DNA from 3 places in the Ornithinibacillus salinisoli genome. Region 1 is predicted to be linked to each of the others. Evidence: riboswitches for the same ligand, from Rfam matches in the RefSeq annotation. Region 1 holds a riboswitch; each other region holds the start of a gene.

Region 1 (4,869 bases):
ATATCACATGGAATGGACCAAATACCTGAACTTCCTTCCATATATGTTGCACTTGGATGGATGAGCGCATATTCACTTATTCTTCTTCTCTGTACTTCTTTTAATTGTTTGACTGTATCCAAATTAATGCCATCTGGATCATAAATATAACCTCCGGAATCACTGCAGGCGATAACGTTTGCGCCTAATTCCATGGCCTTTTCTATCGCATAAATAGAAACATTACCCGATCCTGATATAACAACATTTTTACCAGCTATCGATTGTCCTTGGTCATTGAGCATTTCTTTTACAAAATAAATGGCACCATAACCTGTTGCTTCCTTACGAGCTAAACTACCACCATAAAGAAGTCCTTTCCCTGTTAAAACACCAGCCTCAAAACTTCTCTTTATTTTTTTATATTGACCAAACATATAGCCAATCTCTCTAGCACCAACACCAATATCACCTGCTGGTACATCTGTATCTGGTCCAATATGATTCGCTAACTCCATCATATAGCTTTGGCAAAATCGCATAATTTCTCCGTCAGATTTTCCTTTTGGATCGAAGTCAGCACCACCTTTTCCGCCACCAATTGGCTGTCCAGTTAGAGCGTTTTTAAAAATTTGTTCAAACCCGAGAAATTTGATTATACTCGTGTTAACAGATGGATGAAAACGTAAGCCACCTTTATAGGGCCCAATAGCGCTGTTGAATTGTACGCGGTACCCTCGGTTAACTTGAATATTGCCCTGATCGTCTACCCATGGTACACGAAATGTTATTAATCGTTCTGGCTCAACGATTCGTTCTAAAATATTATGATGTATATAATGTGGATTCTTCACCAGAACCGGTTTTATTGATTTGAAAATCACATATACTGCTTGGTGAAATTCTTCCTGGTTAGGATCTTTTTCCTTCACTTTATTAAACACACTATCGATATAATTTTGAACTTCAACGGAAGTATTGGTCTCTGTAAGTAAACTCATGGTGTCCTCCTGTATATGCAATATAAGTACTAGATATTAAGACTAGGTATAAATTATATCAAACAACAATCAAAATTGAAGTGAAACGCTCATGAAAATTTTGTTACAAATTTGTTTCTCTATTTCCAGGTTACGATAAAATGGATAGAGTTTCTCCTGTTATTTTGAACAGTATTTAACATGTTTATTAATGTATAATGCATGATAACTAATTTTCTTTTATATTGCCCTTTACCTTTACGTAACGTGAACATTTATAGTAAGTGAAAGGAGTTGAACATGACATGCTAATTAAAGAAGTAGCTGAAAAGCTAAATACAACAGCACGGTCCATACGTTTTTATGAGGAAAAGGGGCTGATATCACCAAAAAAAGATGAGGAAAATGACTATCGATATTTTACGGAAAAAGACTTGCTCCGATTAAGTACGATACTTGCATTGCGAGAAGTAGGCTTTCCAGTTAATGAGATCAAAGTTCTTTTAGAAGATCCTAGTATGAGTATCCAACAGTATCTGAATATCCAGCGGTCTGCTTTATATGAAAAATGGATTGAGATGAGAGATATGATTGAGACAATTGACGAAATGGTTGATCGGACAACGGAAGATTCCTATTTACCAAAAGACTTTTATGCTTTGGCGCAACATCTTAAGAATTTAAAATCGATCCGTAAAAATTGGACTGATCGTTGGAATTTTGATCAACAGGCATCAGACTATGATGAAAATATAAAAAAACAAGGATTCTCTTTCAATGTACATGAGGGTTATGATCAAGCACTCGCAAGAATAGTCGAAAAAACATCATTACAGCCTGGGAATACATGTTTAGATATTGGAATTGGAACAGGTAACCTTGGTTCAAAGTTTTTACAAGATGGTATCAAAGTGATTGGTGTTGATCAATCTGAAAAAATGCTTGAAAAGTGTAAGGAGAAACATCCACAAATAGAAACACGAAAGGGACATTTTCTTGCGCTTCCGATCTTGGACCATTCCGTAGATGCCGTCGTATCAAGCTATGCATTACATCATTTACCTGATGAGGAAAAAGTCATAGCACTAGAGGAAATGACAAGAGTATTAAAACCAAATGGACAAATTTGTATCGCAGATCTCATGTTTACAGATAAAGTACATCGTGAAAAGGTGATTGCAGACTTTCAAGCGGTAGGCAACCAAATCGCGATCGAATGTATTGCAGATGAATATTATGCTGATCGATCCTTGTTAACAAATTGGTTTTCTAACTGTGGTTATCAAATTGAAAGTTACCAGTTTAATAGGATTTTAGGTATGATCTATGCAAGACGTCATAAATAATTTTCTATTCCTTATTGCATCCGCTATCAATCTATGATAGCATTATATACAACATATTGAGTTAATAAAATACAAAACATACTATATATAGTATCAACAAGTTAAGGTGACACGAGTTGTCTTAAAAGGGAATCTAGTTAGAATCTAGAACTGCCCCCGCAACTGTAAGTGTGGACGAACGAGGAAACCACTGTATCAGCATCGATTATGATATGGGAAGGTCTTTAGTAGGGAGAAACACAAGTCAGGAGACCTGCCATAGCTTAGTAGTTTCATTTCTCCGGGGTGAGAGAAGGTGGAACGATAGAGATTCTATGTTTTCATTTCTGTCGTTTTAAGCCGTTCCTCCAACAAGAGTGAACGGCTTTTTATATATTATCAATGAAAAATGGAGGAAATACGATGATTACAGATACTTCAATGATCCATGAACACGTCTGCGGTTTGGTTGATCAAGTAGCACAAGAATTTAATTTAGATATGAAAGCTTATAAAGAAAAGTCTTTACAAGCGATTAGTCCAGAAATGTCCTGGGAAAGAGCAACAGATATTTTAGTGAAAAATGCATTAGAGAACATTGATGAAGCAACTCCAAACTGGACTTACGTTGCTAGTCGAATATATTTACAGGAGCTATATCGTCAAGCAGGAATGACCAGGAATAACGATCCCAAATTGGGTTATGGATATTTTTATCAATTAATAGAACGATTAACACATAAAGGTATTTATACGAAGGATTTATTATTGAAATACTCTAAGAGTGATATAGATTTTTTAGAAAAGCAAATGGTTTCAAATCGAGACTTGCTATTTAATTATTTAGGCTTATATACCTTAGCAACCAGATACTTAGCAACAGACCACGAAAAAAATACATATGAGTTACCGCAAGAACGGTGGATGATTATTGCCATGCATCTAATGCAGGATGAAGACCGTGCTAAGCGACTGAATTTAGTAACAGAGGCATATTGGGCACTAAGTAATCTATATATGACTGTAGCAACACCGACATTAACGAATGCAGGCAAAACGCATGGCCAATTATCAAGCTGTTTTATTGATACGGTTGATGATAGCTTACAATCTATTTACGACAGTAATACCGACATAGCAAAGCTATCTAAAAACGGTGGCGGAATTGGTGTCTACATGGGAAAAATTAGAGCAAGAGGTAGTTCTATTAAAGGATTTAAAGGCATGTCTAGTGGCGTCGTTCCATGGATTAAGCAGTTAAATAATACTGCCGTTAATGTCGACCAGCTTGGGACAAGAAAGGGTGCCATAGCCATTTATTTGGATGTATGGCACTTGGATATTGAATCCTTCCTCGATTTAAAACTAAATAATGGGGATGAACGGATGCGGGCTCACGATATTTTTACCGGGGTTTGCTTGCCAGATTACTTTATGGAGCAAGTAGAAAACCGTGGTGATTGGTATTTATTTGACCCCCACGAAGTTCGACAAGTAATGGGGTATTCGTTGGAGGATTTTTATGATGAAGAGAAAAGTGACGGGGAATGGCGCCTGAGGTATCAGGAATGTATTGCATCGGAGGAATTAACGAAGAAAAAAGTACCTGCTATTGAAATTATGAAACGAATTATGAAGTCTCAACTCGAATCAGGTACACCATTTATGTTTTACCGAGATGAAGTAAATCGTCAAAATAGTAACTCGCAAAATGGTATGATATATTGCTCCAATCTTTGTACGGAAATTACACAAAATCAGTCGCCTACCGAATTTATCGAAGAATATATCGAAAATGAAAACACTATAGTTAAGAAATATAAAACTGGAGATTATGTTGTATGTAATTTAAGTTCGATTAATTTAGGAAAAGCTGTCCCAGATCAAGTGTTAGATCGTTTAATTAAAATTCAAGTTCGTATGCTTGATAATGTAATCGATATTAACACATTACCAATAAAGCAAACACAGCTAACCAATCAAAAATATCGAGCGATAGGATTAGGTACCTTTGGATGGCATCATTTATTGGCGCTAAATAACATTCGTTGGGAGTCTCAGGAAGCAGTGACATTCGCAGATGAATTATATGAAAACATCGCATATTTAACTATAAAAAATAGTATGGAATTGAGTAAAGAAAAAGCTGCTTATCCTGCATTTGAAGACAGTAAATGGAGTACTGGTGCTTACTTCGAAGAAAAGGGATACACAGATGAGAAGTGGACATCGCTCCAACAAGATGTACGAAAGTATGGGATACGTAATGGGTATTTGATGGCAGTTGCGCCAAATTCAACAACTGCAATGATAGCTGGTTCGACAGCTAGTATCGATCCTATTTTTAAAGTATTCTACAACGAAGAGAAAAAAGATTTTAAAATTCCTACTACACCACCAGACATCAATCATCAAACATATGATGTGTATCGAAGGTCTGCGTATATCGTTGATCAAAGATGGTCTGTTAAGCAAAATGCAGCACGGCAAAAACATATCGATCAGAGTCTATCATTCAATTTCTATGTCCCGAATACCATACGGGCATCTGTTCTTCTTGACTTGCATTTATTGGCATGGAAAGA
Region 2 (4,869 bases), on a different contig from region 1:
ATTCGTTTCTGTTATATCTTCACTACGTACCGATAACTCTTGTTCTGCCTGCTCTTCTTTTTCCTCCTCAACTTCTTGATGTTCTTTTTCACCAACAGCCAGCTGGTGGTGGTTAACAACTTCTACACGCTTTGTCGCATGATCTGAAACATTTGTTTGGGAAACAACTTCATCCTTTGCACAACCGGTTGTAATTATCGTGAACAGTGTGATAAGTATAATGAAAAAAAAGCGTCTCATCTCGAGCTCTCCTTTCCAAGATGAGGAGATCCCCCATTGCTGATGGGGGAATCCTTCACCAAATTAAGCTTTCGTTCTACGATTTAGCCATAAAACAGTACTCCCTAACAGTAATAACATGAATCCAAACAGCAAGAAATTCATTGTGTTGGTAGCTGTATGAGGAAGTTTTTTGCCAACGGTTTCCTCCTTGCCTGTTTCTTCCTGGTTTTTCTCTGATTCTTGTTTATCTGAACTAGATTCCTCATTATTTTCTTCCTTACCTGTACCATCATCGGTTTCTTTTTCATTATCTGAGCTTCCCTTTTCAACATCATTACCAGTTTCATCTTCAGTATCAGTCGCGTCTTCCGTATCTTCTTCGTCTAGAGATGGTGTAAATTGATAGACCGTTTTTCCGTCTCCGAGAACAAACTTTTGATAAGCAAGGAATGCAAGAAACGCTTGTTGTGTAGACATACCCATTGAATAATCATCATCAATAATATGACTAAATCCCCCATCACTCTGCTTAAACTTCAATAAATGCTGTACGAGATTTCCACCATCTTTCGTGAATGCATCGCTTGTAGGGTCAATGCCAATGGAGGATAAACCAGTTATCACTTGGGATACTGATTCACTAGAATCCCCACCATTGAAAACTTCAAAGTATCCACCTGTTTCATCCTGTTCTGTCGATAAGTAGGTAACTGCTCGTTCAATCGCTGCTGAAACTGCTGGACGATCTTGATAAGGAGCTAGTGCTGTTAACACCATTCCTGTAATATCCGCAGTTGGTCTGTCACCAAATAGTGCCCATCCACCAACGTCATACTCTTTATCCATGATTAAATCGATAAATAGATTTCTAACTTCATCGGAAACTTGATAGTCGCCACTGTCAATCGCTAATAAACCATAGATTGCCATATTAATAGATGGATTTTCAAAACTTCTGTGCTGTACAAGTTTATCCACTAAATTGTATCCAGCAACATCAGTCGCGTCTGTCCCAGCAGCAGATAATCCAATAATTACTTTTTCTAAATCAAATACGTTACGGAATTCCCCTTCTAGTTCTTTCACTCGGTGTTCTACGCTTGCCACATAGGACGATGGTATTCCTTGATCGGTATGAGCTATTCCCCAAATCCACCATTCATTACCATATTCCATAGCAATATTGTTATTCGCAATATACGTAGTGATTTCACTAATGTTATCTTGAATGATTTTATTCGTTATTTCCGGTAAAACATTATCAGTTGTTTCTTCTTTTTCATCTTCCGTTGAACCGTCTCCAGTATCTTCATATGATTGGATAGTCAACTGTACATGTTCTTCAGGCTGAACCTGATGTGCAACAATACTCGCCATTAATGGCTCTTCATTGACTGCTACTTGCCAATAATCATTTGTCTCTAGTTCCGTATTTCCGATATTTTGTATAAATGTAAAATATTCATTATCTACTGCGATTTCTAATGTTTTGTCATTGGTTATCGCAGCTTGATACAAGGCATCGTATGCACTCGCACCTTCCATTAGGGTTACCTCTGTTTCGCCTATAATAGTGCTTCCATCTTCAGCAATTGCTGATACTGTAACAGGAACAGAAGGAGTAAAATTATCAGTTAACGTGAACAAGATGTGTTCACCATTTTCAACCTCATATCCAGAAGCACCAACATCCGGGCCATGCCCATACACATTAAAAGACCACCAAAGTGAATCCGTTTGAACGGCATCTCCAATTCCTGTGATCATGTTACCAAAATCAAATTCATCATACGTAATCTCTACATTATGCTCTTCTCCAGCTTGAATCAGAACATCGAACGCGGTATCTCCCTCTTCGATTTGCATTGCAGTTAATGGAAGAACGGTTTCTCCATCTTCATCAAGTGCTATGATTGTAACCGCATTTTCTAACGTTGCTGCATAACTAGTTTGTGGTTGTAAAAAGACTAGATTACTAACTACTAAAAGAACGGTAAATAATACTGCAAGTTGCTTTTTTATAATTTTTTGCATCGCTTCATCATCCTCCGGTTTAATTTCATTAAAAAAAGCACCCCTTATATAGGGATGCATGAACGGTTATATGATTAGCGACGCTATGTATAGGTAAACCTATCATAAAACATGTGCAAGCACACCTCCCTATCCGCGTAGGTTGAATGGCGTAAAATACTAGGCAGGTCTCCTGGCTTATGTTCAACATTATCTATCACCTTCCCATCCGAAGACAGTGGTAACTTAATAGATAACTCCCATTTACAGTGGCGGGACCGCGCCGGATTTGCACCGGACTTCCCTATTAATGATTTCAGACGTGATCATGAAATCAACCTAATATTTTTCGTATTCAATTATCTTTATTGTAGTTAACAAATGATCTGAAGTCAAAAATAATTCATACTTTTGTAAAATATTTACGATGCACATGAGCGGTAACTATGCTGAGCGAGCAATGGTCTCCGACGTTTGGGCAATGGTTTACTTTGTGTGTCCGATATTCCCAGATCTTAAGATAAATATCCCACTATACTTCATTAAGGTAATTCATTACCGGCAGCACGGTAAATCCCGTACCATTCTTCTCTCGTCATTTCGACTTTTGATGCTTTGGCAATTTCTATTAAACGATTTGGATTCATTGATCCTACTACGGGTTGAATTTTTGCAGGGTGTCTTAAAATCCAGGCAATCGCTGTTGCTGATTTGGAAATTCCATATTTTTCTCCAACTTCCTGGAGCTTCGTATTTAATTCAGGAAACTGATCATTATCTACAAAAACACCTTCAAAAAATCCATATTGGAATGGGGACCAAGCTTGAATGGTCATATCATGTAATCGACTATAATCCAGGATACTTCCATCTCGATCGATACCATTTGCATTCTTCATATTTACATTTAATCCAGTATCGATCATGCCAGTATGCATAATACTGAATTGCAATTGATTCACAATTAAATCTTGTTCCACATATTTTTTTAGCAATTCAATTTGCATTGCATTGTGGTTACTTACCCCAAAATGACGTACTTTGCCGCTTTCCTTCAACTCGGAAAATGCTGCCGCAACTTCTTCAGGTTCAACAAGTGTATCAGGGCGGTGAAGAAGCAAGATATCGATATAATCTGTTTGTAATCGTTGAAGACTTTTATCAACAGAGTCTACAATATGTTCTTTTGAAAAATCGAAGAAGCCCTTTCGAATGCCTGTTTTTGTCTGCAGAACCATTTTCTCTCTAACAGAAGGATTCATTTGGATAGCTTCAGCAAAAATTTCCTCAGACTTTCCGCCACCATAAATATCGGCATGGTCAAAGAAATCAATTCCTAATTCCATCGCATGTTTGATGACATTCGCAGCACCTTCTTTTGATAAACTACTCATGCGCATACACCCTAACGAAATGTTCGATACGTTTATATCACTCGTTCCTAGCTTCATTGTTTTCATCATAACACCTCTATTTGATAATAATACTATAATTGTAGCACAACTTTTTCCACTAATATAAAATACAGCTGTTGATCTACTCTCTCTCATAGTTGAGCCACGCCACAGTTCGAATCATACAAAAAATCTGCCCAAGTTTCCTAATAACTTGAGCAGTTGTTTCATTCACCTATTCTCCCTTATAAACCCGTGCCTCATAAGGCTTTAACATAAACGAAGTCACATCGTTCATTTCAGAACTATCATAATTTCCGATTAATCTCTCTTTCACCTCAAATGATACATCATGTGGGAGCATAAATTCTACTTGTTCTTCACTAAAATTCGTTACTACGAGTAATTTCTCACCTTCATACGTACGCATGTAGGCATAGATTTTATCATGGTCAGGTAAAATCAAGTGATAATCCCCATACACAATAATCTCATGTTTTTTACGAAGTTCAATGAGTTGACGATAATAATGATAAATAGAGTTCGGGTCTGCTACTGCTTGTTTGGCATTGATCTCTTTATAATTCGGATTTACCTGTAACCATGGTTCACCTGTTGTAAATCCACCGTTTTCGGAATCATCCCACTGGACAGGTGTACGAGCATTATCTCTTCCTTTTACATAAATGGATTCCATAACCTTATTAGGGTCCCCGTTACCTTCGACTACTTTCTCATTGTACATATTCAGTATTTCGATATCTTTATACGCATCAATGGAATCAAACTTTATATTTGTCATGCCAATTTCTTCCCCTTGGTAAACATATGGTGTACCTTGCAGCATATGCAAGAACGTACCGAGCATTTTTGCAGATTCCACGCGATATGCTGCATCATTACCAAATCGGGATACAATCCTAGGCTGATCATGGTTATTCAAATATAAACTATTCCAGCCAACACCATGCAAACCAGTTTGCCATTTGGATATGCTGTTTTTTAAATCCCTTAGATCTAATGGTTTCAAATCCCATTTACCGTTCGGGCCGGAATCTAAATCCATATGCTCAAATTGGAAAACCATTTGTAATTCATCACGAGTTAAGTCGGTATACTTTTTCGCTTCTTCCACATCTACTCCAGGCATCTCACCGACTGTCATGATATCGTAGTTACCCAGTACTTCTTGATTCATCTCTTGTAAAAATTCATGAATTCGTGGCCCATTTTTAAAATA
Region 3 (4,869 bases), on a different contig from region 1:
CTGGAATAGCCATTGTCTTAACTACTATATTTGCTTTTTTCCTGTCAACAAGAATAACTTCTCCTTTAATAAAAATGCGAGAAGCTGCACTAGATTTAACAAGAGGAGAATTCAATACAAAGGTTCCAATATTAACTTATGATGAAATAGGCGAGTTAGCGATGGCATTCAATCGTATGGGTAGACAATTGAAATTCCATATTAACGCACTACATCAGGAAAAGGAACAGTTATCTAGTATAGTTCGTTCCATGGCAGATGGTGTTGTAACCTTAAGTCGTAATGGCGAAATGATTGTAATTAACCCTCCAGCTGAACGATTTTTAGAAGATTGGTATTTCGAGAAGAATGAAGCGGGTAATGGGAAGGATCGAAAGTTACCGTCTGAATTAAATAGTATTCTGCAAGATGTAATACAAGGTGAAAAAGAAATTTTAGAAGAGATTAGTCTCCAAGGTAGAAGTTATGTCATGATAATGACTCCACTCTACGATCAATCTTATGTACGAGGGGCAGTTGCGGTTATTCGTGACATGACAGAAGAGCGTCGATTGGATAAGTTGAGAAAAGATTTTATTGCAAACGTTTCTCATGAGCTGAGAACACCGATTTCGATGCTTCAAGGATACAGTGAGGCAATTGTTGATGATATTGCTGAGAGCAAGGAAGAGAAAAATGAACTGGCACAAATCATATACGAGGAGTCATTGCGATTAAGTCGACTTGTTAATGAACTATTAGATCTTGCGCGAATGGAAGCTGGTCATATTCAATTAAGTAAAACAACCGTAGATGTGGAACCATACGTTTCTCGGATTATTAGAAAATTTAAAGGAATAGCAGAAGATAATAATGTAAGACTTGAACTGGATAAGAATATTCAATTCTCTACTGTCGTTTGTGACCCAGATAGAATAGAGCAGGTTTTTACTAACTTAATCGACAATGCAATCCGTCATACAGATGAAGGAGGATTTGTGAAAGTATCCATCGATATTACAAGTTCTGAATGTAGTGTATCTGTAAATGATAGTGGAAGTGGTATTCCGGAAGAGGATTTACCATTTGTATTTGAAAGGTTTTATAAAGCCGATAAATCTCGTACAAGGAATAAAAAGCAAAAAGGAACGGGACTCGGTTTAGCAATAGCAAAGAATATTATCGATGCGCATCACGGTAAAATTACGGTAAATAGTAAATTAAATGTAGGTACAACCTTTAATTTCAAATTGCCAAATGATGCAAGCTAATTTGTGTTTTGTGTTAAGTATGATAAGATAATTTATAGAATTGAATACAGTATTAGATAATGGTGATTTACTTAATAGGGAATCTAGTGAAAATCTAGAACTGTCCTCGCAACTGTAAGTGAATACGAAATAAGCAATACCACTATATGTTACATATGGGAAGGGCTTAGAGTAGGTTAAGTTCATAAGTCAGTAGACCTGCCAATATCTAAATGTGTCAATGATCCCGGGGATAGGACTATTGAGGCGACCGAACAACATTATATTTGTGTCGATTGTCTAATGCTAACTCTATCATTGAGTTAGCTTTTTTAGTACTTGAATCCTTAATCGAAATATATAGGAGGATGGAATATGAGTAAGTGGGTTTTACGAATTGCTACATTACTTTTCGTGCTTGGTTTTGTAGCTGGATGTGGAAATGAGAATCCCAGTGGAGACAACGGAGATGCTAATGTCGCTGACGGAGAAGAGTCAGTTGAAATTTTAATTTCCAAAGATGAAGGTGCAGAAGTCATTACTAAGGAAGAAATATCCATTGAGGAAGGTGATATTCTTATGGAAGTAATGAAAGAACACTTTGATGTTGAGGAAGATGGTGGATTTATAACTTCGATTGAAGGTATCTCACCTGAAGAAGGCGAACAAAAAGCTTGGATGTATTTTATTAATGGTGAGAGTGCATCAGTTGGTGCAAATGAGTATGAATTAACACCAGGAGAAGAAATTAATTTTGATTTGCAAGCGTGGTAATTTGAAGTGAACACATACAAGTTAACATTACTTGCTTTGTTAGCTGCAATCGCGGTTGTTGGGAGAATTACCCTATCATTTGTTCCAAATATTCAACCAGTTACATCCATGGTTATTATATGCGGTATAATACTTGGTCCTGTTGCAGCAGTACTATTAGGGTTACTTACTACTTTTTTATCAAATATGTTACTTGGTATGGGAATTTGGACAATTTGGCAAATTGTATCATGGGCGATCATTGGGATTGTTAGTGGGTTAATAGGTAAAACGAAAAAAAGTATTCCATTATATGGTATCGTGTTATTTTCAATACTAAGTGGTTATTTTTACGGTTTCGTCATATCTTTGACCCAATATCAAATTACAGGTAAGTTTTTACCTTATTATCTAGCAGGGTTACCATATGATACATATCATGCTATTGGAAATGCATTTTTTATTACGATGATTTATCCAGTCTTAACTTATTTCATGAAAAAATATGCTAATGATCATTTTTGAACACAATGATGCTAGAACATAACTAAAACTTTCCACAGGGAACGCGAAGAGGCAAAGAGGATACATGGATAGGAGAAGTATGGAAACGGACAATGCTTCCCTTATTTGTGACCAAATTGGGTAATAAAGGGGGGGAAGGACATCTGTTCCGTTATTAACCGGAATGACAGATATTCTGGTACGAATTAGAGCAAATAACGTACTTGATGTCCGATTACATTGTCAAATGAGATTATTTTACGAAATAACGTACGCCATGTCCGCTCCGCTAAACCCCTACTCCAAGCGAAGACGATAAGACCCAAAGAAGCGAGGGAACTACTTGCGTAAACCTCTTTTTCCCTTGCGTCGTGGAATCCTAGTGCGAAGCATTACTAGAAGATGCAGGCGCAATTGTTTAGCACTATGCTTCGCATTTTATATATGATTAGCAACAAAGTATACGAAAACACTCTCAAAGAAAAATCCTAACTAATTCGAATTGAATTAGTTAGGATTTTTCTTTGACTAAAACACTTTTGTCACAGCCTCTTTGTGTTATAATTTAATTATTATTTTTCTTCAAATTTCAATGGATCACCATGAAATGGTTTTTCTGATATTTTTAGAGAATCACTGGGACATCCTTCAAAAGCATCTATCACATCTTCTTGAAGAGATTCTGGAATATTTTTATTTCCTTGGTTATTATCAATAACAACGTATGCGAGACCCTCATCATCGTAATCATATATTTCTGGTGCTGCTGCACCACATGCACCACATGCAATACAAGTATCTTTATCGATAATCGTATAGTTAACAGTCAACGAAAAGCCTCCTAGTAAATAAATTCCTCATAGTTATTGTAAATCGGTATGATTAACATTTCAATAGACAATATCATGGTATCATATAATTAAGTTATTTAGAGAGTTAGAGGTGATATTAATTGTGTATATAGAATTTTTTATTCTAAAAAGTGGATTACATTTGCAAGGGGAACGCACAATCTCTGGAATCTATCATTTGTTGAAAGGAAAAAAATCGATACAGTCTATACACGATGCAAGGATGTTCCAAATAGAGAAAGTATATGGTTTATATCCTAACTTACATAAAGAATTTTTTGATAAGAAAGTCAAAGAGTTAAATAAAAACGAATTGATATCATTTGAGACAAATTCGGAAGAAATATTTCGCCTTACAAATGCTGGAAAACAATGGTTAAATCAACATGACAACATAATACCTTATTCTTACTTTAATGGTCTGAAATACAGTAGCATAAGTCCCATCTTTTATGAACGCTTATTATTACTAATTCAAACTTTAACGAATAGTAATAAGAAAAACTTTTCATTTATTCCCATCGTTGATAAAGTAGCAGTTACAAGTTGGGTAAAAAATTATTATCGAAAAACGAAGAGGGATAATCAAACATTGTTGCATCATTTATACCATGATATTTCTTCTATTTTACAACAAATAAAACCGACAGAAGCAGCCATATTTGTTGATCGTTTAACTGGGTACAAATATTACGGAATGAGTATTGATCAGCTTGCCAATAAGTATAGCCTAGAGCCTGAAGATATTAGACTTTTGCTAGTAGGTATTATACATCAGATGTTACAAAGAATTGACAATAATAAAGATAACTACCGTATTTTACCGTTGTTGCTTACTGATTTGTCAGGAAATCATCTCATTACAAATACAGCAAAAAGAACGAAACAACTTTTAGATAGAAATTACAGCATTGACCATATAGCAAGGATACGAGGCTTGAAGGAAAATACCATACAGGATCATATCGTCGAAATTGCACTATATGATACTGATTTTCCAATTTATAATTATGTAGATAAGAAGGTCGAGAAAGAGATCGTAGCAGCTATAACACAATTAAAGTCATTTAAATTAAGAGAAATTAAACATGCGGTTCACGAAAATATAAGCTATTTTCAAATTCGGCTTGTATTATCGCAAACCGAATACCAACTAAAATAGGGGTATAAAATGATTGAAGAAATGAATTTAGAGCAGCAATTACTAAGGTATTTTAACTATTCATCATTTCGAAGTGGCCAAAAAGAAATAATTAAAGATGTCCTTAGCCAGAAAGATATATTAGGTGTATTGCCTACAGGATCTGGCAAATCAATATGTTATCAACTACCTGCAACATTACTTGATGGAGTTACTATCGTTGTTTCACCTTTGATTTCATTAATGGAGGATCAAGTAAAACAACTAAGGGCAACAAATTTTAAAGAGGTAGTTGCCATTAATAGTTTTTTAGAGCCTACAATCAGAAATAAAGTTATCCAACATATTAATCAATATAAATTAGTATATGTTTCACCCGAACTATTACAGC

The links. Region 1 has a riboswitch for cobalamin ahead of ACFSTA_RS04795 (ribonucleoside-diphosphate reductase subunit alpha). Riboswitches for the same ligand answer to the same signal wherever they lie in the genome.
Region 2: linked by a shared signal. The riboswitch ahead of ACFSTA_RS01300 (DUF4430 domain-containing protein) and the one ahead of ACFSTA_RS04795 (ribonucleoside-diphosphate reductase subunit alpha) in region 1 are both predicted to bind cobalamin.
Region 3: linked by a shared signal. The riboswitch ahead of ACFSTA_RS13100 (DUF4430 domain-containing protein) and the one ahead of ACFSTA_RS04795 (ribonucleoside-diphosphate reductase subunit alpha) in region 1 are both predicted to bind cobalamin.

What each region holds. Positions count from the first base shown of each region.
Region 1 is NZ_JBHUMI010000008.1:232,203-237,071, forward strand. Features, by position in the region: gene gdhA (NADP-specific glutamate dehydrogenase) at 1-980, opposite strand, end outside; gene ACFSTA_RS04790 (MerR family transcriptional regulator) at 1,265-2,305, shown strand; cobalamin riboswitch at 2,393-2,580, shown strand; gene ACFSTA_RS04795 (ribonucleoside-diphosphate reductase subunit alpha) at 2,708-4,869, shown strand, end outside.
Region 2 is NZ_JBHUMI010000003.1:235,927-240,795, forward strand. Features, by position in the region: gene ACFSTA_RS01295 (DUF4430 domain-containing protein) at 1-240, opposite strand, end outside; gene ACFSTA_RS01300 (DUF4430 domain-containing protein) at 304-2,256, opposite strand; cobalamin riboswitch at 2,402-2,593, opposite strand; gene ACFSTA_RS01305 (aldo/keto reductase) at 2,778-3,695, opposite strand; gene ACFSTA_RS01310 (glycoside hydrolase family 13 protein) at 3,865-4,869, opposite strand, start outside.
Region 3 is NZ_JBHUMI010000016.1:477,038-481,906, forward strand. Features, by position in the region: gene ACFSTA_RS13095 (ATP-binding protein) at 1-1,250, shown strand, start outside; cobalamin riboswitch at 1,294-1,470, shown strand; gene ACFSTA_RS13100 (DUF4430 domain-containing protein) at 1,605-2,003, shown strand; gene ACFSTA_RS13105 (ECF transporter S component) at 2,010-2,507, shown strand; gene ACFSTA_RS13110 (ferredoxin) at 3,059-3,316, opposite strand; gene ACFSTA_RS13115 (helix-turn-helix domain-containing protein) at 3,441-4,499, shown strand; gene ACFSTA_RS13120 (RecQ family ATP-dependent DNA helicase) at 4,509-4,869, shown strand, end outside.